DNA from 4 places in the Anaerobiospirillum sp. NML120511 genome. Region 2 is predicted to be linked to each of the others. Evidence: predicted binding sites of a transcription regulator. Region 2 holds the regulator's gene; each other region holds the start of a gene.
The links. Region 2 encodes sigma-54, which starts transcription at its own class of promoters, with help from an activator protein. Its sites were predicted from a motif close to TGGCACNGTTTTNGCTT; they were not measured.
Positions count from the first base shown of each region.

Region 1 (8,066 bases), on a different contig from region 2:
AGCCCTCCTGGTTGGAGAGGCTGTACCTTTAACCGGGGTATGCCAGACAGGAATACCTGTTATCAGATCCTGATCTCTGCCAGTATAAAACTGTGTTTTCAGGTAAGTAAGAGAGCAGCACAGCAACTGATCCGCACGGCTGGTGATACTGCAGCTGATGCTGCATCCAATAATGCAACCAGTGCTGCGGCTCAGGCGGCCGCGCTATGCGGCCGCCATCGGGTTGCCGTCTTAACTTACCTTAAATCAGGCCTGCTGGGCAGCGCCCTGGGCTGGAGCAGCAAATTCTTCGTGCTCGTCAGAAAAATCATTGCCCTCGCCGCTGGCAGAATCATCGCTGTCCTGATCATCGTTCATATTGGCAAAGCCGGTGGCCAGGACTGGTCCGGAGATATTGTGCCATACAGAGAAGATGGCAGCTGGAACTGCGGACAGTGGATTGAAGTGGGCCATGGCAAGAGCAACGCCCAGACCGGAATTCTGCATGCCTACTTCGATAGACAGGGCCTTGCGCTTCTTGAGGTCCATACGGAAAGCCTTTGCCAGAGCATAGCCAAGAGCCAGACCAAGAACATTATGCAAAATGACTACGGCAAAGATTAACAGGCCGGTACGGGCGATCTGATCACGGCTTACAGCAACTACGGCTACAACAATGGCCACGATGGCAAATACTGAGATCATTGGCATAACTGATACGGCACTGCGAACGAAACCGCCAAATAAAGCATTTACCACAACGCCAGCTACGATAGGCAGAACCATGATGTACAGAATGGACATGAACATGGATACCGGATCTACGCTTACCCACTGCTGGGCAAAGAGGTAGATTAAGGCCGGTGTGACTACTGGAGCCATGACTGTAGTACAGGCGGAGATAGTCACAGACAGTGGTACATCTCCACGACCAAGGAAGGTCATGACGTTGGAGGCGGTGCCGCCAGGGCAGCATCCTACCAGAATGACGCCAACGGCAATTTCGGCAGGGAGCTGGAGCACAAGGCAGAGAATATAGGCTAAAAGAGGCATAATCGCGAACTGGCCCACCACGCCAATAATGACGTCTACAGGGCGCTTCACGACTTCCGAGAAGTCCTTGGCACGAAGGGTAAGACCCATTCCAAACATCACAATACCAAGCAAAATGCTGATATAGCCGGCAAGGAACTTAAGGGCGTCTGGGAAGTAGAAAGCAATAATCGCGGCGGCAATAACCCAGAAAGCAAAGGTTTTACCGAAAAATGCGCTCATTTTAGCTAAAGTCTGCATGGTGGCCTCCAAAGCTCTCCTGCTCAGGGCGGTCCATCGCGCGGTCATTCCAGCACATGCTGTAATTGCTCTCAAAACAGTTATTGTTGCAATTTTGATATGCAGGTCGATAACCCGGACGATAACCGTACTCACAGGAGGCAAAGTTACGATATGACATGTTTGCCTCGCTTATCTGCACGGCAGATAAAAACAAAATAGATATTCCAGACCTGAAAAGCACAAGGTGAAAAGCAAAGGCCTCAAGCCCTGCATTTTCTGCTTCAGACTGCGCCACCCTCAGACAGTCAGGGTGGCTCAGCCAGGCTGTGTACAGCGCAGCAAAGCACCGCAAAATAAGAAACTGATTAAGCAGGTTTCTTACACCGGTCAGATAAAGTGCTTCACCGGTAAGTGCGGCCATAAAGCCATAATGCAGCAGGATTGAACCACATCAGGCTGCAACTGCGTTGTACCTGCATTCTAAGCAACAAAAACAGGCCAGTGGTGCCAGTGCACCAAAACAAAACATTAATAATTGTATTCCCTGTAATAACCATGCAATTGCACCAAAATAAAACAAAATATACTGGCCATACCCTGGAAAATCCTGCTCCCAATGCAAACCTTTGCATAAGCACCAGCCACATAATCAGGCCATTTATAGCTTAGACAAATATCGATATATGCAGGCATAGAAAAGGCGGGACTTTTGCCCGCCTCGATGAGATAGAGAGAATAAAGAGAATAAAAAAGAGAAAAATAAGAGAGAGAAAGATAGAGAACTAAAAGAGATAGAGAGAAAAAAACTGTTTATTGACCGAGCAGGTTAATAGCAATAGTAGGGCGCTGGTTAGCCTGGGCCAGTACGGTCTGAGAAGCCTGCTGAATAATGTTATTCTGAGTCAGGGCAGCGGTCTCAGAGGCGAAGTCTGTGTCACGAATTCTGCTGCGGGCATCAGACTGATTTTCGGAAATATTAGCCTGATTGCGAATAGTGCTTTCCATGCGATTTTGTAAAGCACCAAGTCCGGCACGCTTGGAATCAACAGCCTGAATAAGCTTGTCAATATTCTCAAGCACATGGGTAGCACGGGAAGCGGTAGAAATACTGAAGCGGATAGCATTATTGTTCTTATTATCTTTCATAAGACCAAACTTGGCATTATTATCCTGCTGATTGGTCTTATTGATACCTGCCTGGTCTGCGATACCGCTTAATGTAAAAGGATCTTTCCAGTTGAGGGATAAAGTGTTTCCTGCATTCGCGCCAACCTGGAACTTAAGCTCACCGCTACTTGGAATGAGGCCAACACTGGCACCCATGAGAATTTCATGACCGGCGAAAGTAGTCTGGTTGGCAATACGGGTAATTTCCTGAGAAAGCTGGGTTACTTCCTCCTGAAGAGCCTTACGGTCAGCAGCTGAGTTGGTACCGTTAGCAGACTGTACTGCCAGCACACGTATACGCTGCAGCATGTTGGTAGTTTCGTCAAGGGCGCCTTCAATAGTCTGGGCAAGGGCAATACCATCATTGGTATTACGGTTACCCTGATTTAAGCCGTTAATCTGTGAGGTTAAACGGTCTGAAATCTGCAGGCCTGCTGCGTCATCTTTTGCTGAGTTGATACGCAGACCAGATGACAGTCTCTGGTAGCTGGTGTTCAGGCTCAGAGTTGCATTACTGAGCTTGCGCTGAGCATTGATGGACGAGACGTTAGTATTAACGTATAAGGCCATATTTTTCTCCTTTATCGTTCAGAGCGAGCGACCTTTTATCAATAAGGTCGTGTCGATCATAACTACACTGATCGACTGTATTTCCGAGGTCTGTCTCCCCTGGAAATACTGGGCAGACCCTTATGCTTCTGATACCTGATAAGTAGCAACATGCAGGCCAGGTGATGATATAAGCTGTTTTATATGAACAATAAAAACTTTATAAAAGGCATATTCAAGCGCTTTATAAAGCGTAAAAAATATTACACATAATCAATCTTAAATGAGTGTTTTCCCAGAGAAACGTTCTCCAGGTGTAAAAATTGACGCTGTACAAAACAAAAAGCATAGATTTTTATACAGGTGGCAGTAATTACAGGACAATTTTGCCATTTATGCCTGGTTCGACCTGGCATAATATTGACGGGGCACGTAATTGCCGTTTAGCCTGGCAACAACTGCATTACAAAACAAGATATACAGACGTAAAAAAGGCGGGAACTGGGCCCGCCTCGATGAGAAAGAGAGAAAGAGAGTAAATCTTTATGTAGTTACTGACCAAGCAGGCTGAGCGCAATATTAGGGCGCTGATTAGCCTGGGACAGAACAGTCTGAGAAGCCTGCTGAATGATGTTATTCTGAGTAAGGGCAGCGGTCTCAGAGGCGAAGTCTGTGTCTCTTATGCGGCTGCGGGCATCGGACTGATTTTCAGAAATATTTGCCTGATTACGAATAGTGCTTTCCATTCTATTCTGTAAAGCACCAAGTGCGGCGCGCTTAGAATCAACAGCCTGGATCAGCTTGTCAATATTCTCCAGTACGTAGGTAGCACGAGATGCAGTTGAGATAGCAAAACGAATAGCACCACCATCTTCTGTAAAGCCTTTCTTTGCAGCGGCATCCTTAAGCTCACCTTGATTGAGACCAGCTTGAGAAGCAATTCCACTTAAGGTAAAAGCTGAGACCCAGTCGAGAGAGAGGGTGTTGCCGGCGTTTGCGCCTACCTGGAAGACCAGTTTGCCGTCAGTTGGAATAAGACCCTTGCCTTTACCCTGAAGGATGGTCTGACCAGCAAAAGTTGTCTGGTTGGCAATACGGGTAATTTCTTCGGACAGCTGTGTTACTTCTTCCTGAAGAGCGTCACGATCTTTCTGAGAGTTGGTGCCGTTAGCGGACTGTACAGCCAGCACACGGATACGCTGGAGCATGTTGGTGGTTTCGTCCAGGGCACCTTCAATAGTCTGAGCCAGAGCGATACCATCGTTGGTATTACGGTTGCCCTGGTTGAGGCCATTGATCTGTGAGGTCAGGCGGTCGGAGATCTGGAGACCTGCTGCATCGTCCTTTGCAGAGTTAATACGCAGGCCTGAAGAGAGGCGCTGGTAGCTGGTATTTAAGCTCAGGGTTGCATTGCTCAGCTTGCGTTGAGCATTGATGGACGAGACGTTTGTATTAACGTATAAGGCCATTTTTATCTCCTTTATCGCATAGAATTACCGACCTCAACTACGCAGGTCGTATCAATATCCAAGGCCTGTCTGCCTTGGAATTATTGGGCAGACCTTTATCAAATTCTGTGTAATGAAATTTAGCAACAAGCGGGCCAGATGACATAAATGTAGCCATGAACCATGATAAACGCTTTATAAATGCCGTATCTATAGCAACTTAACGATAATTAAAACCTTATCGTCAGCAATATCCCCGGCAATTCCTGGCGTTTTATGGTGAATATTTGACATGAAGTTGCCACAATATCGCTTTACAAAAATATTACAGGCGTAAAAAAGGCGGGACTTATGCCCGCCTCGATGAGAAAGAGAGTAAAAAGAATAAATCGGTTGTGTTGTTTACTGACCAAGCAGGTTGATCGCAATAGTAGGGCGCTGATTAGCCTGGGCAAGAACGGTCTGAGAGGCCTGCTGAATGATGTTATTCTGAGTCAGAGCAGCGGTCTCAGAGGCGAAGTCTGTGTCTCTTATGCGACTGCGGGCATCGGACTGATTCTCGGAAATATTTGCCTGGTTACGAATAGTGCTTTCCATTCTATTCTGTAAAGCACCAAGTCCGGCACGCTTGGAATCCACAGCCTGGATCAGCTTGTCAATATTCTCAAGAACATAGGTAGCACGAGAGGCTGTTGAGATTGCAAAGCGAATGCCGCCATTAGCATTTTCTGTAAAACCTTTTTTCGCTTTTGAATCTTTAAGATCATTCTGAGCTGTAATACCTGCCTGAGATGCAATGGCACTTAAAGTAAAAGCTGATGTCCAGTCAAGAAACAGGGTATTACCTGCGTTAGCGCCTACCTGGAATACCAGTTTTCCATCATTAGGAATAAGGCCCTTGCCTTTACCCTGAAGGATGGTCTGACCAGCAAAGGTTGTCTGGTTAGCAATACGGGTAATTTCCTCGGACAGCTGGGTTACTTCTTCCTGAAGAGCGTCACGATCTTTCTGAGAGTTGGTACCGTTGGCGGACTGTACGGCCAGCACACGGATGCGCTGGAGCATGTTGGTGGTTTCGTCCAGGGCGCCTTCAATGGTCTGAGCCAGGGCGATACCATCGTTGGTATTACGGTTACCCTGGTTGAGGCCGTTGATCTGTGAGGTCAGGCGGTCGGAGATCTGGAGACCTGCTGCATCGTCCTTTGCAGAGTTAATACGCAGGCCTGAAGAGAGGCGCTGGTAGCTGGTATTTAAGCTCAGGGTTGCATTGCTAAGCTTGCGTTGAGCATTGATGGACGAGACGTTTGTATTAACGTATAAGGCCATTTTTATCTCCTTTATCGCATAGAATTACCGACCTCAACTACGCAGGTCGTATCAATATCCAAGGCTGTCTGCCTTGGAATTATTGGGCAGACCTTTTTCAAATTCAGTTGAAAGTAATTTAGCAACAAGCGGGCCAAATGCATGTAATACGGCCTGAAACTATGCAATAACGCTTTACAAATGCCTTATCTATAGCAGGGAAATACTAATTAAAACATTATCGTCATTAACGTTCCCGGCAATTCCTGGCATTTCACGACAGGAGTTTGACATTTAATTGCCTGAGATGCTCTATAAATTTATTACAGGCGTAAAAAAGGCGGGACTTTTGCCCGCCTCGATGAGAAAGAGAGTAAAAAGAATAAATCGGTTGTGCTGTTTACTGACCAAGCAGGTTGATCGCAATAGTAGGGCGCTGATTAGCCTGAGCAAGAACGGTCTGAGAGGCCTGCTGAATGATGTTATTCTGGGTAAGGGCAGCGGTCTCAGAGGCGAAGTCTGTGTCTCTTATGCGGCTGCGGGCATCGGACTGATTCTCGGAAATATTTGCCTGATTGCGAATTGTGCTCTCCATTCTATTCTGTAAAGCACCAAGAGCAGCACGCTTGGAGTCAACAGCCTGAATAAGTGCATCAATGTTGGCAAGAGTGTTGGTAGCAACACTGGCTGTGCAGACGCCGAAGCGAACAACAGTGACGTTACCAGCCGTTGATTTAATAAGTCCTTTAGCGCCTTTATTAGTAATATCCTGGCCTTTGATTGAGGCCATGTCTGCGATACCGCTAAGAGTAAAGGCATCTTTCCAGACCAGATCCAGGGTATTGCCGGCATTGGCGCCTACCTGGAAGGTCAGGTTGCCTCCCTGGTTGTTCTGACCGACACTTGGGATCAGACTGTTTTTGTTATTGTTCTTATCGTAAGGGCCGTTGAGTACCAGCTGACCTGCAAATGTGGTCTGTCGAGCGATACGGGTGATTTCGGCTGACAGCTGGGTAACCTCTTCCTGAAGGGCCTTACGATCAGCTGCAGAGTTGGTACCGTTGGCGGACTGTACAGCCAGCACACGAATGCGCTGGAGCATGTTGGTGGTTTCGTCCAGGGCACCTTCAATGGTCTGAGCCAAGGCGATACCATCGTTGGTATTACGGTTACCCTGGTTGAGGCCATTGATCTGGGAGGTCAGGCGGTCGGAGATCTGGAGACCGGCGGCATCGTCCTTTGCAGAGTTAATACGCAGGCCTGAAGAGAGGCGCTGGTAGCTGGTATTTAAGCTCAGGGTTGCATTGCTCAGCTTGCGTTGGGCATTAATGGACGAGACGTTTGTATTAACGTATAAGGCCATTTTTATCTCCTTTATCGCTTAGTACTATTGACCTCACTTCTAAGGTCGTATCAATATCCAAGGCTGTCTGCCTTGGAATTATTGGGCAGACCTTTTTCAAATTAAGTTGAAAGTAATTTAGCAACAAGCGGGCCAACTGGCCAAAAATGCGTTCTAAAATTTTCTCAAGATGCTTCATAAATGCCATATTTATAGTACATAAGCAATAAATAAAACATTACGATCAGCATTTCGAAGTGAGATTCCCAGCAATACCTGGCGTTTTACGACGCGTATTTGACGTTGATGAGGTAAGTAATGCTTTCCAAATGGCTTAGATGCAATAAAAAAAGCGGGCCAATTGCCCGCTTTAATAAGAGAGAGAAATAAAGAGAATAAATATTTCTGATGTGATTTTACTGTCCCAGCAAACTAATTGCAATAGTTGGTCGCTGATTTGCCTGGGCAAGAACAGTCTGTGAAGCCTGCTGAATAATATTGTTCTGAGTTAGAGCTGCAGTTTCAGAGGCGAAGTCAGTGTCTCTTATGCGGCTGCGGGCATCAGACTGATTTTCAGAAATATTAGTCTGATTGCGAATAGTTCTCTTCATTCTGTTTTATAAAGCACCAAGTGCGGCACGTTTGGAGTTAACAGGCTGAATAGGGGCGTCGAAATTGGCAAGTGTGTTGGTATTGATCTGGGCGGTACATACGCCAAAGCGAATATAGTTCTGACCTTCTGCTTTTGACTGTACAAGGCCTTTAGCGCCGCCTTGCTGATCTGCTGCAGCTTTAATACCTGCCTGGTAGCCAATACCGCTTAAGGTAAACTCTGAGCCCCAGACGAGGGAGAGGGTAATGCCTGCATTAGCGCCTACCTGGAACTTCAGCTCACCTGTGTCTGGGATTAAGCTGTTTGCGTTATTCTGCTTATGGTTCTTGCCATTGAGTACCAGCTGGCCGGCAAAGGTGGTCTGCCTGGCGATACGGGTAATTTCCTG
Region 1 covers NZ_JALKIK010000044.1:30,013-38,078, forward strand. Annotated here, with positions in the region: gene MXE39_RS10615 (bile acid:sodium symporter family protein) at 247-1,254, opposite strand; gene MXE39_RS10620 (hypothetical protein) at 1,256-1,675, opposite strand; gene MXE39_RS10625 (flagellin) at 2,065-2,991, opposite strand; gene MXE39_RS10630 (flagellin) at 3,522-4,439, opposite strand; gene MXE39_RS10635 (flagellin) at 4,821-5,744, opposite strand; gene MXE39_RS10640 (flagellin) at 6,124-7,086, opposite strand; gene MXE39_RS10645 (flagellin) at 7,482-7,676, opposite strand; partial or broken gene MXE39_RS10650 (hypothetical protein) at 7,683-8,066, opposite strand, start outside.
Region 1: MXE39_RS10625 (flagellin) is a predicted target of sigma-54. The motif match lies at 3,135-3,151, and genes of this name have one in related genera.

Region 2 (8,066 bases):
GCGGGGCCTCCTGCTGTGTATAATGATGACTTTTTGCTGGTCCGGGATAGTTCCCGGATTTCCCGGCTGGGAAACTGTGGTCAGTCTCATCACCGCAGACATCGGTAACGGGAGTATCTGAGACCGTCCTGAAAGCTGGGCCTTACGGGGCCCTGGTGAATAACAGTGGTTGCTTTCCCTGAGAGGGTCTTTGGTACGCGGTACCCGGGGTGCTCAGCAGGGGGTTACTGTCTGTCCGCTTCAGGTGGTGGCGGTATGCCCCGTTTTCCTAATGTCCGGGACGGTGCCGCTTCAGCCATTACTCTGAGCCGGAACTGTGTTTATTCGTGCTTTTCCTTATACTTGACAAGCTGACGATCAACCTTGTCAATTAAGGCATCGATGGCTGCATACATGCTCTCATCTTCTGCTTCGGCGTGAAGTGTGCCACCAGCTACACTGAGATCGGCTTTTGCAATCTGTAAGAGCTTCTCTACAGTTAAGGTAACAGAGATGGAAGTGATAACATCGCCCTTGCGCTCGAGCTTGTTGAATTTGTCGGTGACATATTCATGAAGAGCGTCTGTGACCTTGAGTCCTACACCTTGGATGTTAATCTGCATATTTTGATCCTTAATCCAAACTTGTTGGATACCGAAAGTGAGGCTGACGTCCACCGCTGTTATCATGCCTGAGCATTAAATAGTCCAGAAAAGATATGGTTGGGTGCAGTATGAAAAAGGACTATCCGTAACAGTGGTTCCTACTGCTGGAAACTATCACTCAAAGCGAAGCTTTAAGGCAGTTGGTTGCCTGGTATTCTCCCGTAGTCGCAAAACTGTTTGAAAAATCATAGTCAGCGACGGTGATACCGCAGGCTAATGGGCTCGTCGTGCCCTGGGGGGTGTATTGCAACCTGTAAGTCCATATTAACCAAAATAAGCACCTTGTGTACAAATATGTTCGCAAGATTTGATGTATGTCTCAATATGGTCAAATTGCCTGAAACTTTTGACGAGGCCCGCAGCTGCGCCTTTTGGCTCTCAACTGTGCCTTTGATATGCCAGTTATACCAGCAGTGATAACAGGCTCAGACCAGGAAGTGCGCTCCCGTGTTTTCCTGCAAATACAGTGGTGCTCTCCAAAACAGAGCAGTCTGCACCAGTCCGGTCAGAGCAGGTGCCTGCCAGGCACAGCAGTCTGCATAGGGGGCAGGTGCCCATAGGGCAGAGCAGGCTTCATTGGTCATAGTATGTACCCATAGCCTTAGCCTGAGTATGAGCGCAGCGGGCAAAGCTGGTACAAGGGGTGGCAGCCGGATCAGGCAGCCACCAAAAACAAAGAGCGCCATAAAGGCGCTCTTTGTTTTTAGGATGGCAGGTCGGGATTTATACCAGACGCTTGCGCTGTGAGGATGAGCCAATACCCAGGGCCTCACGGTATTTGGCAATGGTACGGCGGGCTACGCAGAATCCTTTTTCCTTGAGCAGGCTGGCAATCTGGTTGTCCGAGTATGGACGGCGCGGATTTTCACTGCTGACAAGGGACTTGATCTCGGCACGGATAGCAGTTGAGGAGGCGGTACCGCCGCTTTCAGTGCTTACGTGGCTGGAGAAGAAGTACTTGAGCTCGAAAGTACCACGCATGGTGTACAGATATTTCTCTGTAGTCACACGGGAAATGGTGGACTCATGCATGGAGATTTCCTGGGCAATATCATTGAGCACCAGCGGCTCCATACGGTGTTCACCATAATCAAGGAAAGCCTTCTGATGGTCAACAATACAGCGGGCTACCTTAAGCAGAGTGTCATTACGCTTGGCCATACTCTGGATGAACCAGTTGGCCTCCTGCAGATTGGACTTGAAGAACTCCTTTTCGCGCTCATTGCGGGCATAGCAGGCAAGGGAGCGGTACTGCTCGTTAAGGCGCACACGTGGCAGAGCATCAGGGTTGAGAATAACGTCGTAATCTCCGTCCTTGTCCTTTACTACCAGCACATCAGGCACGATGTAATCAGCCTTTTCTCTGATGGCGGTGCGTCCCGGGCGTGGAGTCAGGGACACAATGACGTCATTGACCTTCTTTAAGACATCTTCCTTGACGCCCAGCTTGGAGCAAAGGGAGCGGTAATCGTGGTTGGACAGCAGATCAAGGTACTTGGAGACCACTTCATTGGCCATGCGTACCTCTTCGCTATGATCACGGGTCATCAGATCCTTGAGCTGAATGAGCAGACACTCCTGTACGGAGCGGGCGCCTACACCCAGAGGGTCGTAGTTCTGAATAAGCTTGAGGACGATATTGACGTCATCAATGGTGGCCTCTGGCCAGGTGACATTGATAAGAGCGAGCAGATCATCAAGGCTTTCAGTCAGATATCCTGAGTCATCAATACCGTCAATGATAACTTCAGCAATATAGCGGTCACGGCCCTTAAGCGGAGAGCAGTCGAGCTGCCAGGTCAGGTGATCGTGCAGATTGATCTGAGTTTCGCCCTCGTAGGCACCGTCATCGTCCATTACGGCACCCTTGCTGCGGGTGCGGGCGCTGTAATTGTCCTCACGGCTCAGATTATCAAGATTCTCCTGAGTGGAGGTGCTGCCCGGATCGATCTCAGGCATGGCAAGTTTGTCCGGCAGGTCACCGCCACCGGTATCAGTTACCTGGCTGTAATCGCCCATAGCTGCCAGATCAGCTGCCATATTATGGTCAGCAGATGAGAAGTCATCAAAATCGCCGCCACCATCGTGATCAGGAGCGTACTCGATGCTGCTGCTGCCACGCATGGTGCTGTCACTGCCCATAAGCTCATTTACCGAGGCAATTTCGCTCTTACCGTCATAGCCGGCCATGTCGATATCAGCACCCTGGAAGGAGGCATCGTCGTTGAACGGGTCATAGACCTCACTGTCGTTCTCCATGCGCTCACGCTCAGCCATGGCATCAAGAGACTCCAGGTTGGCATTGGCAATGGACTCGTCAATCTCCAGAAGGGGATTGGTTTCAACGGTCTGCTGAATCTCCTGACGCAGATCAAGAGTTGATAACTGCAGAAGACGGATAGCCTGCTGCAGCTGCGGTGTCATGGTTAAAGTATGGGTCTGGATTGCTCTTAACTGGAGCGAGTTTCTCAAACCGGCCATGGTTCTGATCCTATAAAGAGAAGTTCTTACCCAAGTAGACTTCCTGAACTTTCTTGTTGTTCAGTACTTCCTGTGCCGTACCCTGGGCAATAATTTCTCCAGCGTTCACTATATAAGCTTTGGCACATACGTCTAAAGTCTCGCGGACATTGTGGTCAGTGATGAGCACGCCAATGCCACGGTCTCTCAGGTGCTTGATAATATCTTTGATGTCGGAAATTGATATCGGGTCAACACCGGCAAAAGGCTCGTCCAGCAGGACGAATTTCGGGTTGGCTGCCAGGGCGCGGGCAATTTCCACGCGGCGGCGCTCGCCGCCTGACAGGGCCATACCTGAGCTCTTGCGGATATGCTCGATATGGAATTCTTCAAGCAGCTCGTCTACGCGCTTTTGCATTTCAAGACGACTCTGCTTTTTCTGCAGCTCCATTACACTGAGGAGATTCTCCTCAACGGTAAGTTTGCGAAAAATGGAGTTTTCCTGCGGCAGGTAACCAAGACCTGCCTGGGCTCTTTTGTGCATGGGCATGTGAGTGATATCGACGTCATCGATGGTCACATTGCCGTTTTCTGTAGAGATAATGCCCACAATGATGTAGAAAGAAGTGGTTTTACCGGCGCCATTTGGTCCAAGAAGACCGACAACACTGCCACTTTCGATGCTCAGACTTACATCATTGACCACCACACGGTCCTTGTAGGTTTTTTTGAGGTGATTGGCTTGAAGGAGACTCATAAACGACCTTTCTTGTAACAGGTTATGAGGCCCGCTGACCTTAGGCGGAGCGGGCTTTCAGGAAGGGTCCTTACTGTTTGTTCTTATCTCTGGAAAAATCAGCAGGTACGAAGGTACTTGAGACGCGTCCGCCCTGACTGTTGTTGTTTGATGCTCTCATTTTCTGAGTGCTGATATTATATTCGATACGCTCGCCTGTCATGCGCGACTCACCCTGCCAGATAGAGGCACGGCCGGCCAGAACAATGCGTGTTTCCTCAGGAATGTAGCTCAGCGTACTGGCGCGGGCTTTTATAACGCGTCCGTCATCCTGTTTCTGTTCAAAGGTGACCGGGTTGCCGTAAGCCACAATGGACTTGAGCGCCCCCTTGGGACTGCGTGTTACCTCTACCTTGTCTGCCTTGAGTTTGATTGAGCCCTGGGTGGCTTCCACGTCTCCGGAAAACAGCAGTTTATTGGCCTGAAGATCAGCACTCTGCTCTACTGACTGAACGTTGATAGGCTGAGTATGATCGCTTTTAAGAGCCCAGGCCGGGCTCAGACTTAACACGGCGGCAGCCAAAATAACCCTGCTGCTATGGGTAATAAACTGCATGAGGTCTGTCCTTGATCACAAAAGTCTTGCGGTTGAGATCCACTGAGTAGTCCGATCCTTCATTAACGAAGTTCTGACCTTTGATGGTAATTTTCGATGTCGAACTGATTACATTCTTCTCCATGTCAAAGTAGACATAGGGGGTAGTGATTTCCTTGATGGCAGCCGTAGGAAAGTTGGGCGTCATACGGATATTGCCGTGGAGTGAGGCCTTTTTGTTAAATATAACCTCTCCCTGGTCGGCCCTGAGCTGCCAGCCCTGGGAGACATTGTTCTTCTCGTTATTGTAGAAAAAGCCTATAAGACCGGTGGTCCTTACCAGATCACGGTTTTTGTAAAAACTTACACTGTGGGCAAATATGCTGTGGGTAATAGTACCCTTGTCCGTGTATACCTCGGCAGTGAAGTCACGGGCTTCGAAGGTAGGGTAGCGTACCTGAATTTCGGCATTGCTCAGCTGTCCTGTCAGTGCTGAGTAGCGGTACATGAGTCCGGCTACAATGGACAGCAGGGCGGCAATGATAATAGATCTGAGAGTAACGCTCATTGATGCTGCTCCTGGAGTACAGGTAAAGAACAGAAAAACAGGAGCTGTAAGGTGAGCTGCACGGCAAATGGGACATGGCCCGCATAAAAATGGGCTCCTTATGATAACCGACCGTGATTTTCAGTCTCATCCTCGTGATATGACAGGATGGTTCATATTTCTCCAACAGGTCACTATTCTAGCTAAATTTGACAAATTTTTGGCCCAGAATTTGCCTTAATTTGGGAAATAAAATTGACCCCACCATGCCTGAAATTCATCTAAACACGATAAATATCAGCTTTAATGCGATTTTTTGAACTTGCTGATACTTGATCCTCATCACCTTTTCTTTATGCTCTTTTCAGGCTCAAAACCCCACCCAACTCGTCATACGACTTCAATTTTGCTCCTGTAAGAGCTTTTGAATTGTGTTTTTATGCTTCCGAAAATAACAAAAGGGGGACGTTATGCTAACGTCCCCCTTTTGTATTGTATCTGCACCTGCAGAACCCTTAGCCCTTAGCCCGCAGCCTCAGCTGCACCGGCTGCCCTGGGGCCGCAGTCGCTGAGCAGCCGGTACCGATGCAGGAGCAAGACCGGCAGGCAGTGCTGCAGGTGTTTACTGGGCTGTGGGTTTGTCATCGCCTGTTTTGCCCAGCAGCAGGTCTGGACGGCCGTCAGTGCCCACATGGCCCTGAGCCATCAAAATGAGATCGCACAGCTCGCGGGCGGCACCCTTGCCACCACGGCGTGTCAGTCTGATATCGGCTTTACAGAGCATGTAGTGATAGCCATCTGACGGGCTGGCACTGATGGCGGCATTATCAAACAGAGGAATATCGTTGATATCGTCGCCCATAACGGCTGTCTGCAGGGAGCTGAGGCCGGTTTTTTCCCAGATCTGAGCCAGAGCTGTGGCCTTGTCATGAGAGCCCTGAATGATGTGGGCAATGCGCAGCTCACGGGCACGACGCTCGGTAAGAGGAGAGTTGCGTCCGGTAATGATGGCAACCTCAATGCCTGCCTTATTGAGCAGGGCTATACCCATACCGTCCTGACAGTTGAAGCATTTGAGCTCATTTTCACCGCGATCAAGGAAAATGCCGCCTTCGGTCAGGGTTCCGTCGACATCAAATACTACCAGTCTGATGTTCTTAAGTCTGGCAGCCACGGAGGCATCAATGGTCTGATAGAAGGTAACCAGCGGAGCCTGCTCAGTGCAGTTGTCTCCAGCATTACAGCATTCTTTACTCATCAGTCAGTCTCCTTACTTACATTTCAGGCCGGCCTTATGGCCGACGGGCAACAAAAAGCCATGTTCAGGCTCTGCATGCTGCCGGCCGCCACCTGCGCGGCCATGGCAGCTGCCAGCAGTACTTGCTCATCATGGCCGGCAGAGCTGGCGTGCAGCATGACGTTCGCGCCGCAGAGCTGGCGCATCATTGCAGGCGGACAGCTGGGGGCGCAGTGCCAGCGCAGCAGGGCAGCTGAGCCAGCTGGCGTCCGGAGGATTAGACCAGTCCTGCGCGCAGCAGATCGTGCATGTTAAAGGCGCCAGTTACACGGCCATCTTCATCGAGCACTATCATGGCAGAAATCTTTTTCTGCTGCATGATGTTCAGAGCATCGGCAGCCAGGCAGTCAGGGGCAACGCTTACGCCGCCGTGAGTCATTACGGCGCTGAGGCTGTCATGAACTGACACTTCCTTTTCCAGGGTACGGCGCAGATCGCCGTCGGTATAAACGCCCTTGAAGTGCATGTCCTCATCTACCACGGCTACCACACCAAGGTTCTTGGCTGTCATTTCCAGCAATGCTTCCTTGATGGTGACCTTTTCTGAGCACACTGGTATTTCATCGCCTGTGTGCATGATGTCACGGCAGCGAACCAGAAGACGGCGGCCCAGTGCACCGCCTGGGTGGGACATGGCAAAATCTCTTTCAGTAAAGCCACGGGCCTCGAGCAGGGCAATGGCCAGAGCGTCACCAATGGCAAGTTCAGCTGTAGAGCTTGAGGTAGGAGCAAGGTTTAAAGGACAGGCTTCCTTGCTTACGTGGGCATTAAGGGCCACATCAGCGGCACGGGCCAGGGATGATTCCATCTTTCCGGTAATGGCGATAAGTGGAATGCTGCGACGGCGCAGCAGAGGGATCATCAGCTTGAGCTCTGAACCTTCACCTGAGTTGGAGATAGCGATAACCACATCGCTGTCGCCAATCATGCCAAGGTCGCCGTGAGCGGCTTCGCCAGCCTGAACAAAGAATGACTGGGTGCCTGTTGAAGCCATGGTAGAGGCTATCTTGGTGGCAATATGACCTGATTTGCCCACACCGGTTAAAATCACCTTGCCTTTGCAGTTGATCAGCAGTTCGCAGGCTTTGACAAAGCTGTCATCAATTGATGGTACCAGCTCCAGAATGGCTTCAGCCTCTTCTTTCAGCACCCTTTGACCAGCCTTAATACAAGTCTCTTTAAACATGACTTCCGCCTCAAATTAAAATGCTCATGCCGGGAATACATTTTATCGCCCCGGGTTTATAATGCTAAGCTTTGTCCGTCCGGAAGTCTCTGCCACCGTCCGGAAGCGCCCCATTATAATATTCACAGAATTAACTGTGGCCTTAAATGAGTAATATAGCCGCAAACAGACATCAAATAACAAGGCTGCTCTGCTGATGTCAACAGCAGCTTTATCCCAGGTTCCAGCCGCATTTTGTGCGCTATAATCGCAGCCCACGAACCGGGCTTACATCAACAGATTGCGTAATACTGCTCATTATGCGCATAAGGCCACCAGCCCACCAGCCCGTCAGACCAAACATCAAGAGGACCATAAATCAGGCTGAAAGGCCAAAGGTCCTCAAAGGCTCATAAAGCCGCAAGGCTGTAAGCCATGAGCCATAAGCCATAAGCCATAAGCCACAAGCAATCATGCCATCAATACTATGGCCCATATGCTCAGGTCTGTTCTCGATGAGCTTAATATAGACGTGAGTCTTATTCTTACCCCAGAATCAGGGCTGTATACTTGCTGCAGACCTGACAGCGGCCACAGTCAAGTACGGCACGGCCCGGGACCA
Region 2 covers NZ_JALKIK010000005.1:69,327-77,392, forward strand. Annotated here, with positions in the region: gene raiA (ribosome-associated translation inhibitor RaiA) at 321-602, opposite strand; gene rpoN (RNA polymerase factor sigma-54) at 1,368-3,116, opposite strand; gene lptB (LPS export ABC transporter ATP-binding protein) at 3,136-3,861, opposite strand; gene lptA (lipopolysaccharide transport periplasmic protein LptA) at 3,932-4,456, opposite strand; gene lptC (LPS export ABC transporter periplasmic protein LptC) at 4,437-5,003, opposite strand; gene MXE39_RS02525 (HAD hydrolase family protein) at 5,605-6,240, opposite strand; gene MXE39_RS02530 (hypothetical protein) at 6,264-6,428, opposite strand; gene MXE39_RS02535 (KpsF/GutQ family sugar-phosphate isomerase) at 6,497-7,465, opposite strand.

Region 3 (8,066 bases), on a different contig from region 2:
ATCCCCTATTACCTCTCATCGCATGCCAGTAATCACTGGTCAGTACTCTATTGCCTTCAGGCTCTGTCCAGACGTCAATATCATTTGGGCGTGGCACAGGTGATTAAGAGGGCCTTGAGTTTATCTAAGCCGTTATGGATCCTCTAAACAGCTTCTTACATGTTCATCTCCAGATCCATGCCTCTTTATTAAAGCGGTCAGCTCTGTTGCCCCAGAAGCGAAAAAGCGGACCAGTGGCCCGCTTCGGTTAAAGAGAGAAGTAATTGATTATCTGCCCAGTAAGCTAAGAGCGATAGTAGGACGCTGGTTAGCCTGAGCCAGCACGGACTGTGAGGCCTGCTGGATAATGTTGTTCTGGGTAAGAGCTGCAGTCTCAGAGGCGAAGTCAGTGTCTCTTATGCGGCTGCGGGCATCAGACTGGTTTTCGGAGATATTAGCCTGATTACGGATAGTACTCTCCATTCTGTTTTGTAAAGCACCAAGTCCTGCGCGTTTGGAGTCAACAGCCTGAATCAGCTTGTCGATATTGGCTAAGGTGTTGGTAGCCAGTGAAGCCATCGAAACAGTGAACTCAATTGTATTGTTCTGATTTTTTAACAGGCCAGCGGTTTTGGTAGTCTGCTTGTCATGCGCAATACCCGCCTGATCTGCAATACCACTTAAGGTAAAACCAACAGACCAGTTGAGATTAAGAGTGTTACCGGCATTAGCACCTACCTGGAAAGTAAGCTTTCCATCAGCTGGAATAAGACCTTTACCTGCACCCTCAAGTACTACCTGGCCTGCAAAAGTGGTCTGCTTGGCAATACGTGAGATTTCAGCTGAAAGCTGTGCAACCTCTTCCTGAAGAGCTTTACGGTCTGATGCAGAGTTAGTACCGTTAGCGGACTGTACAGCCAGCACGCGGATACGCTGCAGCATGTTGGTGGTTTCGTCCAGGGCACCTTCAATGGTCTGAGCCAGGGCAATACCGTCATTGGTGTTGCGGTTACCCTGATTGAGGCCGTTAATCTGGGAGGTCAGACGGTCAGCAATCTGCAATCCGGCAGCATCGTCCTTAGCAGAGTTAATGCGCAGACCTGAGGACAGTCTCTGATAGGAGACATTCAGGTTTAAAGTGGCATTACTGAGCTTCCTCTGGGCATTGATAGAGCTGACGTTCGTGTTAACGTAAAGGGCCATAATCTTTTCCTTTCTCTCTCAATTATCTTTATATCCAGTACTTCGAAAGTATGCATATACGTACTGCATTGTTGGTATAGATTCATGCAACGCTGGTGCCACTCAGGCTCTTAAAAACTCCCCTTTGATGACAGCTGCACAGCCACACAAAAGTAAAAAGCGGGCCAGTGGCCCGCTTAGGTTAAAGAGAGAAGTAATTGATTATCTGCCCAGTAAGCTCAGAGCGATAGTAGGACGCTGGTTAGCCTGGGCCAGCACGGACTGGGATGCCTGCTGAATGATGTTGTTCTGGGTAAGCGCTGCGGTCTCAGAAGCGAAGTCTGTGTCTCTTATGCGGCTACGGGCATCAGACTGGTTTTCGGAGATATTAGCCTGGTTGCGGATAGTGCTCTCCATTCTGTTTTGTAAAGCACCAAGTCCTGCACGCTTGGAGTCAACAGCCTGAATCAGCTTGTCGATATTGGCTAAGGTGTTGGTAGCCAGTGAAGCCATCGAAACAGTGAACTCAATTGTATTGTTCTGATTTTTTAACAGGCCAGCGGTTTTGGTAGTCTGCTTGTCATGCGCAATACCCGCCTGATCTGCAATACCACTTAAGGTAAAACCAACAGACCAGTTGAGATTAAGAGTGTTACCGGCATTAGCACCTACCTGGAAAGTAAGCTTTCCATCAGCTGGAATAAGACCTTTACCTGCACCCTCAAGTACTACCTGGCCTGCAAAAGTGGTCTGCTTGGCAATACGTGAGATTTCAGCTGAAAGCTGTGCAACCTCTTCCTGAAGAGCTTTACGGTCTGATGCAGAGTTAGTACCGTTAGCGGACTGTACAGCCAGCACGCGGATACGCTGCAGCATGTTGGTGGTTTCGTCCAGGGCACCTTCAATGGTCTGGGCCAGAGCAATGCCGTCATTGGTGTTACGGTTACCCTGATTGAGGCCGTTAATCTGGGAGGTCAGTCGGTCAGCGATCTGCAGACCTGCTGCATCGTCCTTAGCTGAGTTAATACGCAGACCTGAAGACAGTCTCTGATAGGAGACATTCAGGTTTAAAGTGGCATTACTGAGCTTCCTTTGGGCATTGATGGAGCTGACGTTCGTATTAACGTAAAGGGCCATGGTTTTTTCCTTATTCTCTCAATTTCTCGTTGCATGACACACGTAAGGCATTAAGTACGTGTTCTGCATTATATGAACAGTTTCATGCAACGCAGGTGCCATTGCTTCCCTCAAGGCAGGCTCCTTGTGGCTTTAACGTCAATAAACAGAAACCAACAGGCTCTTTTATGACTGAAGCTTATGAGTCAAATGGCCTTGACTGTATTAAGCCAGAACGTGTCGCAATCTTGTCATGGCACAAAGACCGGCCGCCAGACAGCAAGTATCCGACTGCTCTTAAAAAGCTAAAAAGCGGGCACGAGGCCCGCTTTAGGTAAAGAGAGAAGAGTAATGAATTTATTATCTGCCCAGTAAGCTCAGCGCAATGGTAGGACGCTGGTTAGCCTGGGCCAGCACGGACTGAGATGCCTGCTGGATGATGTTGTTCTGGGTAAGAGCTGCAGTTTCAGATGCGAAGTCTGTGTCTCTTATGCGGCTACGGGCATCTGACTGATTCTCGGAAATATTGGCCTGATTACGAATAGTACTTTCCATTCTGTTTTGGAGAGCACCAAGTCCAGCACGCTTGGAATCAACTGCCTGGATAAGCTTATCGATATTAGCTAAGGTATTGGTAGCATGGGATGCCATTGAGACAGTAAACTCCATTGCATTGCCGTTTTTAAGAAAGCCTGAAGTTTTAGTCTGTTTAGCTGCTGCAATACCAGCCTGATCCGCAATCATGGAAAGAGTGAAGCCGGCAGACCAGTTTAATTCCAGTGTATTACCTGCGTTGGCACCTACCTGGAAAATCAGCTTACCTTTATTATTACCATTAGCAGGAATAAGACCGGTACAGCCATCCAGAACCTGCTGACCAGCAAAGGTGGTCTGACGGGCAATGCGGGAAATTTCAGCAGAAAGCTGAGAGACCTCTTCCTGAAGAGCTTTGCGGTCTGCTGCTGAGTTAGTACCGTTGGCAGACTGTACAGCCAGCACACGGATGCGCTGCAGCATGTTGGTGGTTTCGTCCAGGGCGCCTTCAATGGTCTGGGCAAGGGCGATACCGTCGTTGGTGTTGCGGTTACCCTGGTTGAGGCCGTTAATCTGAGAGGTCAGACGGTCAGCGATCTGCAGGCCTGCTGCGTCGTCCTTGGCAGAGTTGATTCTAAGGCCTGAGGAGAGGCGCTGATAGCTGGTATTAAGGTTCAGAGTGGCATTACTGAGCTTCCTCTGGGCATTGATGGAGCTAACATTCGTATTAACATATAGAGCCATAATCTCTTCCTTAATCTCTCTATTTTTCGCGACTCATGTATGTCACAGCATAGGATAGACATACTGCATTATTGAAATAACTACATGCAACGCAGGTGCCATTTATTCACGCAAAGCTGATAGCTACGGGCTTTGCAGCAGAAAAATGCATGGCAACAGATACCATTTGCAGATTGAAAGAGAGGCAAATATCACGTTATTTATCAAAGGCATATGACCATGTTCACGTGCACACCTGCATATCTTCTGGCAGTCATCGCCTCTACATTTAGCGCACTCTGCACAGGCCACTGCACGAAGTGGCTCTCATGCCCCCCATGCATATCCTCGACAGTGCTCAGTCCCTGGTACGTGCTCTTTGGAGGCAGCTCCTGATGGTCCATATGATGAAAAGCTGATACAGGCCACGTCACCTAGGCTCCATTACCCCCATCATCATTCTTTCCCGCCTAAATGCGGCAAAGCTGCCAGCCGGATGGTCCGACTGGCAGCTTTGTTCTATGTATTATGACGGCCGCAAAAGCCATATGTATTCTGTCTGCCGTGAAAAGCTGTGGGGTGCGGCTCTGTTTTTTGTGGGGACTGTGGATGGCTTTTTGCTCTGGCTGAGTTTTGGGTCAGCGTGCGTGGTATTCGCTCATCATCAGCTCCTTGCCCTGGAGGCTGCGGTACTCGAATGCGGCCTTGAGCATGAGGGAGCCGAAGATAAGGTGGAAGCGGCTCTTCATCTGGGCTGTAGTCTCTCCACTGGCGCAGTACATGAGCAGGTCGTCCCTGATTATCAGCTCGGTGTCCGGGTTCTCGCTCATCTCAAAGATACGGTACGGATCCCATCCTGATGGTCTTGGGGTGTTGGTGGCCAGGATACTGATGCCGCGCAGCATAAGTCCCTGTTCCTCTTCGTAGAAGTCATCGAAGTTTTCAAAGGAGCCAAAGCCGTCGGTCTCGCCGTCATAGGAATAGTGGTAGGTCACCTGGGCAAGGCTCTTACGTGAGTGCAGCTGCTTGGCACAGTGGCCCATGATGCCTATACCCGCCTCAAGCTCAAACTGGGTGAACAGGCCTGCGTCTATGCCCTCCTGGGCAGCACTGCGGGCTGCATTGCTGTCAAGCTTGAGCCTTGCTACAAAGCTGCAGTCCTGATGGGCCATGTTATCGAGATCCTTAACCTCAGGTTCATCAAGATCCATGTAGACGTCGACATCGTCTGCAGTCAGGCCGTAATCTCCAAGTCGGCTGAGCAGGCTGTGGATACCCTCCATCTGGTTGACGCTGCCCGGACGGAAGTCGTAGAACACAGGAAGAGGATTGGAGGACAGGTCGACTACCACCTCAAAGGTGGCAAAAGGAGCATCTTCGTCAGCGTAAGGATTGTCCCAGTCAGTTCTCATGTAATCCACGAGGCGCAGCTTTTCATAGCCGATGAACATGATCATTGAAGCCTGAACATCGGTCTCATCGGTAAGCCAGCTGCTGTAGCGGCGGGACTGGACAATAGAGCGGCTGAAAGCATCAATAAATGTATTGTCGATAAGCTTTTCAGCTTCATCTATTTCCCAGCTGCTCACACCGTCAGTCAGAGCTGACATCTCATACTTGCGAACGAAGTTGTTGAAAAGGTCGTGACTGAACTCGTCATTAATCACCATAAAGCACATGAGGAGCTCTATGATGCGGGCAAAGCGATTGAGGTCGTACTGTGGGAGGTGATGAGCTTCATTGAGAGCGTTGACAATGGCAGCATAGACGCCAATGTCCCATGAGGCATTCTCGATCTCAATACAGTATGCGATCTGACTTGCCTCCTCCCATGTCAGGCCACACTTGTCCACGTAGTAATGGACAATCTGCGGTCTGTCGCTCAAATCCCTGGTAAATCTGTGCATAAAAGCGCAGGTCTCCTAATTCCGACTTCTTTTTGCTGTTAGTCAAAAGCCCTGTGGCTGCGGCATATTCCTGATGCGGCATTCAGGACACAATGGTGAAATCTCTGCAAGCAATGAGCCGCCATGCTCAGGCTGGTCATAATAATCATTTAGCCAGGATAAAGTGGTATGGCAGGCCTGACTGCCAGGCTGCTTAACCTCTGGCCGCCAGGCTGCCGGGCTGCCGTGCCATGATCGCCGGACTGCCGTGCCATCGTCGCCGGTCAGCTGGCTGTTAGTGATGCAATGAGGCCCCTATGCTATCACAGACAATTACGCCCAAATTGAGTCTTAACAGTTTTTAGCAAGTCAGAGGCCATAAGTGGCCGAACACAGCCCATACTGACGCCTGCTGTGTGCATAATGCACAATGTGCACAGCCATGCAGCAGCCGGGCACCATAAAGGACTGGCCCGGGGTCTGGCTGCGTAAGGAATGACCGGAGCTGCGGCCGCCTGCTGGGCGGGCCGGATTCAGCGTGGCCCGAGGGCGGGTTGCAGATAAGCGGCCAGGCCCAAAATAACAAAAGCCCTGTACGGACTGTACAGGGCTCCTGGCAGGCTCTATGGTTATCAGCATGAGCCGATAATGGCAGACCACTGGCCGCTGCGCGTAGCGCTTTGCCAGGGCCGCCGGGAACGCATAGTTCCTTGTATTAGACCTTCTCGCGGATACGGGCGGCCTTACCGGTACGGCTGCGTAAGTAGTACAGCTTGGCACGGCGAACGTCACCACGACGGGTAACCTTTACGGAGGCGATCATTGGGGAGTGGGTCTGGAAGACACGCTCTACACCCTCACCGGAAGACATCTTGCGAACGGTGAAAGAGGAGTTTAAGCCACGGTTACGCTTGGCAATAACGTTGCCCTCGAAAGCCTGTAAACGGGACTTGTCGCCTTCAACTACACGAACCTCAACACGAACGGTGTCGCCTGGGTTGAACTGTGGGATGTCCTGACGGAGCTGCTCTTTCTCAAGCTGGTCAATAATTGGATGACTGGCCATTTTTTACCTACCCTAAAACAAAATCTTTTTAATCCTCGAGCTTCTTTTGCTCAAGGTATTCGTCAAGAAGCTTCTGCTCTTCACGATTAAGTAATCTTGACTGCAATAAATCAGGACGTCTCTCGTAAGTTCGGGACAATGCCTGCTGCAGTCGCCAACGACGGATCTTTTCGTGATTGCCGCTCATCAGTACCTCTGGTACCGCCATCCCGTCTATGACTTCAGGACGGGTGTACTGAGGAAAGTGCAATAAACCATCGGCAAAAGAATCCTCATGGGCATTACGTATATCCCCCAGAACTCCTGGAACCATACGTGATACCGCATCGATGACACACATTGCAGGGATTTCACCACCCGAGAGCACGTAGTCACCGATTGAAACCTCCAGATCGACTTCTTTCTGAAGGATACGCTCATCTATCCCCTCATAACGTCCGGCTATGAGGATTAACGAACCCCAGTTATGGAATCGTGTGACCAGTGAGTGGCTAAGACGTTCTCCTTGCGGAGACATGTAGACGACTTTCGTTCCTTGAGGTGCCTGCTGGCGGGCCGCGCTGATTGCATCCCTTAAAGGCTGAACCTTCATCAACATACCGGGACCGCCACCGTATGGCCTGTCATCCACTGTCTGGTATTTGTCCAGAGTAAAATCGCGCGGGTTCCACACGTTGATATCAATCAGTCCGTGTTTGACCGCACGGGATGTTACTCCCGATTCAGTTACAGCTTTAAGCATCTCAGGAAAGAGCGATATAACACCAAACCACATTGCGATTTCCTTGAAAAGATGACTCAAATTTCTGCAGGCAGGGCCTGCGCATCCTTAAAAAGAAGGTTTAGTAATCTTCGCCCCACTCAACCCAGATTGTCTTCGCTTCGAGATCAAGTTTCGTGACAATCGGGCCTTTAACGTAAGGAATGAGCCTTTGACGAGGTCCACCCTTAGTTTGGTCAGAGGGAGACACCACCATGTAAGGGGCAGCTCCTTGATCCACAACCCTCAGTACTGTACCGAGGTTGACACCCTCCAGACCGATGACAGTGCATCCCTCGAGATCGCAAAGATAGATCTCGCCGTCTGGAAGTGCGGGCAAGCTTGAGCGCTTGATCCCGATATCCATGCCAGTAAGAAGAGCAGCCTCTTCTTTGACATTTACCGCATCGAGCTTAACAATAAAGCCGTCAGCATGCGGTTTCCAAGCTTCTACCTGAACCTCACGCCAATCTTCCCCACGCCGACGAATGAACCAAGGCGAGTAGTCAAAAAGGTTTTCAGGTTGCTCGGTAAAGGACTGTACCTTGAGGTAGCCCTTTAAGCCATAAGTAGAGCCCAGTCTACCCATGGAGCGTGGTGCATCATCAGCCATAAGCTGGAAAAAATGCTAATTAAGCTTCAGCAGGAGCTTCGGCGGCGGCAGCCTCAGCAGCGGCAGCAGCGGCGGCGGCTTCAGCAGCAGCCTTACGAGCGGCAACAGCCTTCTCGTACTTGGCGGTCTTGTAAGCGGCAACAGCCTCAGCGCCCATCTCGAAGTCCTTGATTAAGCGCTCTACGCGATCGGATGGCTGAGCGCCAA
Region 3 covers NZ_JALKIK010000029.1:24,095-32,160, forward strand. Annotated here, with positions in the region: gene MXE39_RS08730 (flagellin) at 268-1,182, opposite strand; gene MXE39_RS08735 (flagellin) at 1,384-2,298, opposite strand; gene MXE39_RS08740 (flagellin) at 2,638-3,555, opposite strand; gene MXE39_RS08745 (hypothetical protein) at 4,173-5,420, opposite strand; gene rplS (50S ribosomal protein L19) at 6,136-6,486, opposite strand; gene trmD (tRNA (guanosine(37)-N1)-methyltransferase TrmD) at 6,515-7,261, opposite strand; gene rimM (ribosome maturation factor RimM) at 7,329-7,859, opposite strand; partial or broken gene rpsP (30S ribosomal protein S16) at 8,023-8,066, opposite strand, start outside.
Region 3: MXE39_RS08740 (flagellin) is a predicted target of sigma-54. The motif match lies at 3,640-3,656, and genes of this name have one in related genera.

Region 4 (8,066 bases), on a different contig from region 2:
ATCGATACGATCGTTCACACGCCACTGTACTGAGCTTGAACGGGTATTGACGACAATATCGCCCTCTTCAATCTCTTCAGATGGCTTTAAGTCCCATCCCTGAGAGCGCATGTAATCATTGCCGATGGCAGCAACCATCAGAGCATAATCATTTTCGTTGAGCAGAATCTCGGCGCCCTGCTTTGCTTCAGGCAGCAGGCTGTAGCAGCGCTCAATACCACTCTTTAAGAACTCAACATCACCCTTGAGCTCTCGCTTTAATACGACCTTGGCAAGACGGGAGATGATGTAAACAACCTCGTCTGTAACCTTCTCATCCATTTCACGAATTGGATTGGCCAGCATGTCAGCAAGATGACGGAAACGGTCAGCCTGGGTAGTAACAATATCACTGCCTGCAGCAATACCTGCGGCCTGTCCCTGGGCATAGCCCTCTTCACGGCCTACCTTGAAGCCGTCCTGATAACCGGCATCTTTGCCTTCCTGCTCACCCTGAGTAAAGCCGTCAACCTTACCCTGCTCTACACCCTTCTGGTAGCCTTCCTCATGGCCCTGACTTAAACCTTCAGTATAGCCTTCACTGCGGGCAGCATTACGGATAGCCTCGAGTTCCTCAACCGAAACTGATGGGGATTCTTCCTTAACCTCTTCCTGTGCATGAGCAATGGCAGCACGCTCTGCAGCCAGACGCTCTTCTTCTGCCTGACGATCTGCCTCAGCCTTGGCCATACGCAGAGCTTCCTGGTGACGGCGGAAGTAACCGCCCACCTCATAGCCCATGGCATTGGTGGTTACTGGCTTGCCGTCATCAAACAGCGGCCACTGCATTGGAGTAAAGACGTCCGCAGCGTCACCCTGAACCACGGTGACCTCCTTGTACTCAGGAGAGCGAACTTCATCCTTAATCGAGGCTACAACTCGATTAGGATCGATCTTGGCGTTCATGCTGGCAAAAGCATGATCGTGACTTGGGATAGACATGTCCAGAAAACTCCTAAAACCATTATGCGGAGCATAATGTACGGCCACCGTATGGACGCCTGCAGCTAAAGAATCACAGGGTACCATCAGGTAAAAATGAGGAAAGGCAGTGCACGGATAAGCCGGTTTACCGTCTTGTTGCGGCATTGCTTCAGCTTTCTTTTGCAACAGATGGGCCAAGTTCAAAAACATTGAACAAATAGCCTGTTTAAGCTCTTTGTCACTATGATTTGTAACTCATACCACACTATATGGACAGACCGGTTCCCTCTTATGTCAGAGTGTCGGCACACCGTCAAAAAACCGTGTCCGCAATAAAATGGCCTGCGCAATATCATTTTCACACATTAGCTGCAGGACTGAGCACAAAAGTCTTACCCGGCCCTTGCACTCAATTGCGTGCCTGAATGCTGCCCCTGGTACCTGCACTCTTAGCAGGCTGTCATTACCATTGCCCCTGCTCCCCGATATGGCCCCCTCTGGGCATGCCTCATCGCAGACACTGCCTGTTACCTGTGATCCCCGTGCTGGCTGGAGTCATCACAGTCACCGCCTGTTACCTGTGATCCCCGTGCTGGCTGGAGTCATCACAGTCACCGCCTGCTACCAGGGATGCGCCGTCTGTACAGGAAGACTTACACTTGCAACTCGCTACACGGGATGCGCTTTTATCTCAATCACCGCCATATACCGAGGATAATACCTCAGGGCAGCCATCCTCCAAGTCACCTTCTGACTTAAAGGCAGCTGATAAGCATTTTACAGCTTCGAGTGGGCAATATATTGAGGAACATAAAAGGATAAAAAAAGCCCATACCTCTCAAAGAGATATGGGCAAATACAATCATCTTAGCAAACGGCTAAGGTGATACAAATAAAAACTGGCACTATTTTATAGAACGCCTCTTTACTGGGGTAGGGGGTTCTTTGAAAAAAATCGACGATTTATTGTGCATGCACTGATTTTTAGCAACTTCTCTTGCTGATTCTGGCTTTCTGAAGCATCCTTCTTTAATAAAACCGGTAGAAGAATGCTGTGCGGTTCAGATCACCAGAAGCGCCTGATAAAGCTACTTTACCCTGTCGCAAGGTATGGCTTAATTACAGGCTTTTGTAGAAATATCTACACCCCACACTTAAACAGTACGTACGTACGTACGTACATACGTACGTACCTACGCACGTATATGCCGGGAGGAGATGGGCCGGGAGGTTCGAGGTCTCCTGGCCTGCTCTGTCCTGTTTTTCATTTTTGAGGTATGAAAAACAAAACACCTGAACCGGCATATGGCTGATTCAGGTGTTGAGTACAGTAACCGCCGGGCCGGTGCCTGTTGCAAAGGCTGGAACCGGCCCGTGGTGTGGCGTAGTACCGGCCAAAGCCGGAGTGAACGCCGCACAGGTATGAATTATTCGATGAAGTCGTTGTCGGCTGCACCACGGGACAGCATAATCTGACCGGAGTCGGCCAGCTTGTGAGCAATAGCCAGGATTTCCTTCTGAGCTGCCTCGACGTCGGAAATCTTGGTAGGACCCATGGACTCCAGATCTTCCTTGAGTGATTCGCGGGCACGGGTAGACATATTGGAGTAGAACTTCTCTCGCAGGCCTTCGTCGGCACCCTTGAGGGCCTTGACCAGTACGTCGTTTGGAACGTCGCGCAGCAGGGTCTGAATGGAGCGATCGTCCACAGCACCGAGGTTCTCGAATACGAACATGAGGTCCTGAATCTGCTGACCCATTTCCTTGTCCTGAGCCTGAATGGCGTCCATGAGCTGGGTCTCGGTGTTGTTGTCCAGGTAGTTCATGATGTTTGCTGCAGACTTCAGACCACCAATCTTGGCTGTCTGAGTACCAGCAGAACCGGCGAACTGCTTCTCCATAATTTCGTTGAGTTCCTGTAATGCAGCAGGCTGAACTTCCTCGAGAGTAGCAATACGCATGATAAGGTCAAGACGTACTGTCTCAGGGAACTGACTTAAAATCTGGGCTGACTGCTCAGGATCCAGATAGGACAGAACAATAGTCTGAATCTGAGGGTGTTCGTTCTGGATAATGGTAGCAACCTGACGGGCGTCCATCCACTTGAGGGAATCCAGACCGTGGGAACCGCTGCCCATGGAAATCTGGTCAACGAGGTTGTTGGCCTTGTCTTCACCCAGAGCGGCAACCAGAGCATTCTTAACGAAGTCAGAGGAACCAAGACCGATGTTGGAGTGCTTGGTGATGTTGGTCAGGAAGGTCTTGTGAACGGCGTTCACGGAGTCCTGATTGAAATCCTCAAGTTCGGCCATGCGGATACCGAGCTTCTGCACCTGCTTTGGCTGCAGATTACGGAACAGAGTAGCGGCATCATCCTCAGAGAGGGAAAGCATCAGGATCGCGGCCTTATCAATACCGGAGAGCTTCTCCAGAGCCATCTTCTCGTCATCGGACAGCTCAAGGCCATTGGAGGATGGCTGTACAGGATAGCCTGCATTTCCACCACCCTGTCTCATCAAAGCACGATCTGACATAGCAAACCTCTAAAAGTGTTATTAATCATGTGCCCGGGGCTCAGCCCCTGACACTCTCCTGCAGCTGTTATGGCACTGCCGCATGGCTTGGGCGGCGTGCCGGGCTGTCAAGAGCTTGACGAATCTGTCTGTTGCTGTGACAACAGCACCTGAACAGCTGAACTCTGGTATCAAAGGTCAGGTGTTCAGGTCCTGAACGGACAAAGGGGCGGGGCGAACCCCACCCCCCTGATTAGATTTTGATATTTGAGCTTAAACGCCTGATGGAGGCTTGTTACCCTTCTTCTTATCCTTCTTGTCAGCCATGTCGGAGTTAATCCAGTCACGGAGTACTTCGGCAGAGAGCTGAGGTTCGTTGGATACCAGGGTACGTACTGCGTTGAGCAGATCCTCATCACGGTGCAGGTTAGGCAGTTCGATGCCACCTTCACGGTTGATGTTGTAAATCTGGTCGGCCAGTTCGTTCTGAGCGGCAATCAGGTTGAGATCATCCTCACCACCCAGGGCTGAACCATTGTCCATCTCCATCTGCTGCTCGTAGGCCAGGTCTTCGGCGCTCTTGCCACGGAGCAGGCGGTTGATCATTGGGCGGACTACGAATACTACGAGTACCAGGATGATGAGCACGGCACCGGCGATGCGCAGGATACGCAGGAAGGCTTCCTGCTGCCACCAAGGCAGGGCTGGCTTGATATCATCATGAGGGAAGGAAACACTGGCTACCTTAACGAAGTCGCCACGGGTCTCGTTTAAGCCCAGACCGCCGCGAACCAGATCAGCGATCTTGTCGAGATCCTCCTGAGCGCGTGGCACGTAGCTCACAGAACCGTCAGGAGCTGTCTGCCGCATGTAGTCAACTGCTACGGATACGGTCAGACGCTGTACCAGGTTAGTAGGACGGATAGTGTGACGTACAGTGGTGTCTACTTCGTAGTTACGTACGGCCTCACGGCTTTCGTTCTGAGGAGTATTGCTCTCACCTTCCATGGCAGTGCCATTACGCAGCTGCTGTGGGATGGTGGCATTGGCAGGTGGCTGGTTGGACAGGGAGCCTGGAACACCATAAGGAGTGCCTTCTTCCTTGGAACCTACCTGCTCGCGCAGAGTCTCGGAACGTACGGACTGGTTGTCAGGGTTAAAGAACTGACGGGTTTCCTCTTCGATGGTGGTGTCAAGGGTGACATCAACTTCGGCAGAGTAATTACCCTCACCAAGCATAGGGCGGAGGATGGTATCGAGCTTGTCGCGATACTGGGCCTCACGCAGGGTACGCATTTCAAATTCTTTCTGCAGACGGTCATCACCATTGGTAGAGGTGTTCTGATCGCTCAGCAGACGACCATGCTGGTCGGTCACAGTAACGTCCTTGGCCATCATGTTGTGGACAGAGGAGGCTACAGTGAAACGAATGGAGTTTACGTTGTCAGGGGAGAGGTAAGCACCGTTCTGTAATGTCACTACTACGGCAGCAGATGGGCGCTGCTGGGCACGTGAGAAGACATTATCACGTGGAATGGCCAGTAACACAGTGGCGTGCTCTACACCATTGATACGGGAGATGGCATTGGCCAGCTGTAACTCACGGCTGTGCTTGATACGCTCGGATTCCAGACGCTGGGATACACCAAAACCGTTGTCCTTGAGAATAAGGGCATCCTGCTCGGCGATCTTGTTTACGGCTACACCGTTGCGCAGCATGGCTTCACGTACCTTGTTGTAATCGTCCACGTGTACGAGAATGCTGTCACCGTTTAAGGTGTAGTTAAAGCCCTGGAGAGAAAGGAAGTCGATAACCTTGCCCAGCTCTTCTGGAGTGTAGCGGCCCAGTGAGCGCTGTGACTGTAACTGGGAGCTTGACTGCAGTGAAAGCAGGCCAAATACGGCGCCGGTAAGGAATAAGACCAGGAAGCCCAGAATAATGAGCTTTCTTAAGATCTCACCATTGCGCAGGAATTCGGAGACACGACCCTTGAAAGTGGAAGCAGCCGGTGGAGAATTTACGGTGCTGCCCAGGGTGCCGCCGATGCGGTTATTGTTGACTACGCCATCATCCCCATCGACATTATCGGAATCAACATTATTGGTTCTGTTGAGATCATCCGGATTCTGATCAGCCTGATTTACCAGAGCTGTGCCAGGTTCCTGAGGATTTGAGCCTGCGGCCACTGGGAATGAATTCTCTGACATTTTCTATCCTTTACAACGAAAGTTTAAATCTGCATCTGCATGATTGACTGATAAGCGTCAACCAGTTTGTTGCGGATCTGTAAAGTTGCCTCGAAAGATAAGCTTGACTTGTTGGATGCGATCATCACGTCAGCCAGGGTAACAGAACGGTCACCTACGTCAAAACGGCTCTGCAGGGATGCAGATTCATTCTGGATGACGTTTACGTTCTCAAAGGCATCCTTTAAGAGCTGCTTGAACTCACCAACAGACTGACCGGCTGAAGTGGTTGGCTGATAAACCTTGGCAGTATCACGGTTCTCAACAACGCCATTGTTGAAAGTACCGTTGATGTTGGCAGTGGCCTTTTCGCGTAAGGCGCGGGCAGCACTCTGACCATCGAAATAAGGGCTGTGACCGCCAATCTGACCAAAGGTGTTACGACCGTCCTGCATGAGAGCGGTAGTGCCCATACCCTGAGTCATGGCGTTCATCTGCCTGTTCATCTGCTCAAGTTGGCTTAATAAGCCGCTGTTGGAAATGTGTTCGATGCCCATTTTATAGCTCCTGTCAGATTAATGACTAAATATCAAATCTGACAGTATACAAGTCAAAAAGCATGCCACACTGCCAAAATACCCATTAAAACGGCATATATATCAGCTTTATCTGTGGTTCATTTTAGAGCAAAACTGCTTTTCGACTGTAGAAAATGAGGCATTTGAGCGCAGGTTTTCAGAACCTGTCGGGCCCCTTTTTCAGGCCCTGAAAATTGTTGGGGAAAAGCCACTCTGAGGCATTATCTCTCCCGGGGTTTCTCCTGACTGCTGCACCACGGTGACAGCACACATGGGCCCTCCATACACTGGACGTACTGCATCACAGAGCAGACGTACAGAATCAGTGTCGACGCACAGGGCAAAAGCCTTTGTGTGATGACCCTGGGAGCAGAGCTTTCTGGCCTTATGTTTTCAAGCTAAACCGAAAAAAGCCGCCTAAAGGCAGCCGGTCTCCTGACAAAACAGACAGGTGATCCTGACAATTATAATATTTTACTGATCATATTGCCCGGTCTGTGTCGCAAATTTTTGCAAAAATCACAAAACTGCGCCCTCTGAGAGCATGTACATAATGACATAGCAACAACGGTCGATGCACTCTCACCTCCTGGCGCATGTAATTCCGCTCTGCTGTGCAGACATATGGCAGGTAAGCCGCAGCTACTGAGCATCAGGAAAATTACGTGTATGCACGGACTTGTACACATACCTGTGCTAGCCGCTAAGCACAGCTTCTCTGCTGATGCAGCCTTACTCTGACTGCGGCCGCGCTCTCACATCAACGCAACCCAATAGCAGCCAGACTCAGAGCCTGCTAACTCACAGGCATCAGGTACAGGGAGGGCCGCAGCAAGGTTGTGGCAGGAAGACTGCTGCAGGCAGACTGCTGCAGGCAGGCCTTATGTGGACAGCGGATATGCACACCAGGTGTGCAAAACAGGCAGTGCCGTCCATTGAGCTGCTCAATGCCGCTCACGGCTATCTGTACATCACAGCTCCCGTTACAGGAACATCCTGAGACAAGTCCTTGCGCCATAAACTCTGACAGTACAGAGTGCTGATGACATGGGACGTGTACATCAGCACAGGCAGCATGCACAGAGCAGTCTGTAAGGACAGAGACGCCTGCAAGGACAGATACAATGGCCAGCGACTCAGAACCGACAATGTCGGTCAGCAATATCATGTCAGCCTGGCCGGTCAGCCACGCAAGTTAAGTAATATCGTAGCAGCCATGCTGTTCTGCCACTCCGGTCAGCCACGCTGCGCAGAACTGACATGGACGCAGCTTTATGCCTTGAACTAAATCCAGGCAGGTTGAGCTCCATGACAGGGGCTGTCATTGTTGAGTGTGACAGGAAGTTAACAAAATTAACCTGGCATGTCCCGCGTCAAATATGGCGAAATTACCATAGAAAAAACCGTAATGGTTACTTCCAGACTAACTTTATATTACTTTTAGAGCAATACTGTTATATCAGGCTAACTGCCATGCAGGTATTAAGATCCCCGTATATTCCCTGAAAACAGCCTAAGGGGCTTTGTATAACAGTATATGACGGCTTGTCACACATCTGACGCTTTCAGGAGAGCATCTTCCAAAATTAATTAAGTCCACGTCTTCCCCATCAGCAAATATAAACTCCCGTCCGTTTGCAACGCCAAAGCACAGCAGCGCCTCCACACGCCAGCTTCTGTTCTGTCCTGACATATCCCTATCCATGCATTATCAGGCATCTGATAATCACGCAACTTCAAACCAGCTGATGCCCTGCAGCGCAAAACCAGGATCGTGACGATAAGGCACTTTCCCATCCTGGAACCCATTATGCCCGTTGCTATG
Region 4 covers NZ_JALKIK010000004.1:7,960-16,025, forward strand. Annotated here, with positions in the region: gene MXE39_RS01785 (FliH/SctL family protein) at 1-981, opposite strand, end outside; gene fliG (flagellar motor switch protein FliG) at 2,391-3,401, opposite strand; gene fliF (flagellar basal-body MS-ring/collar protein FliF) at 3,750-5,684, opposite strand; gene fliE (flagellar hook-basal body complex protein FliE) at 5,708-6,220, opposite strand; gene MXE39_RS01805 (hypothetical protein) at 7,968-8,066, opposite strand, start outside.
Region 4: fliE (flagellar hook-basal body complex protein FliE) is a predicted target of sigma-54. The motif match lies at 6,272-6,288, and genes of this name have one in related genera.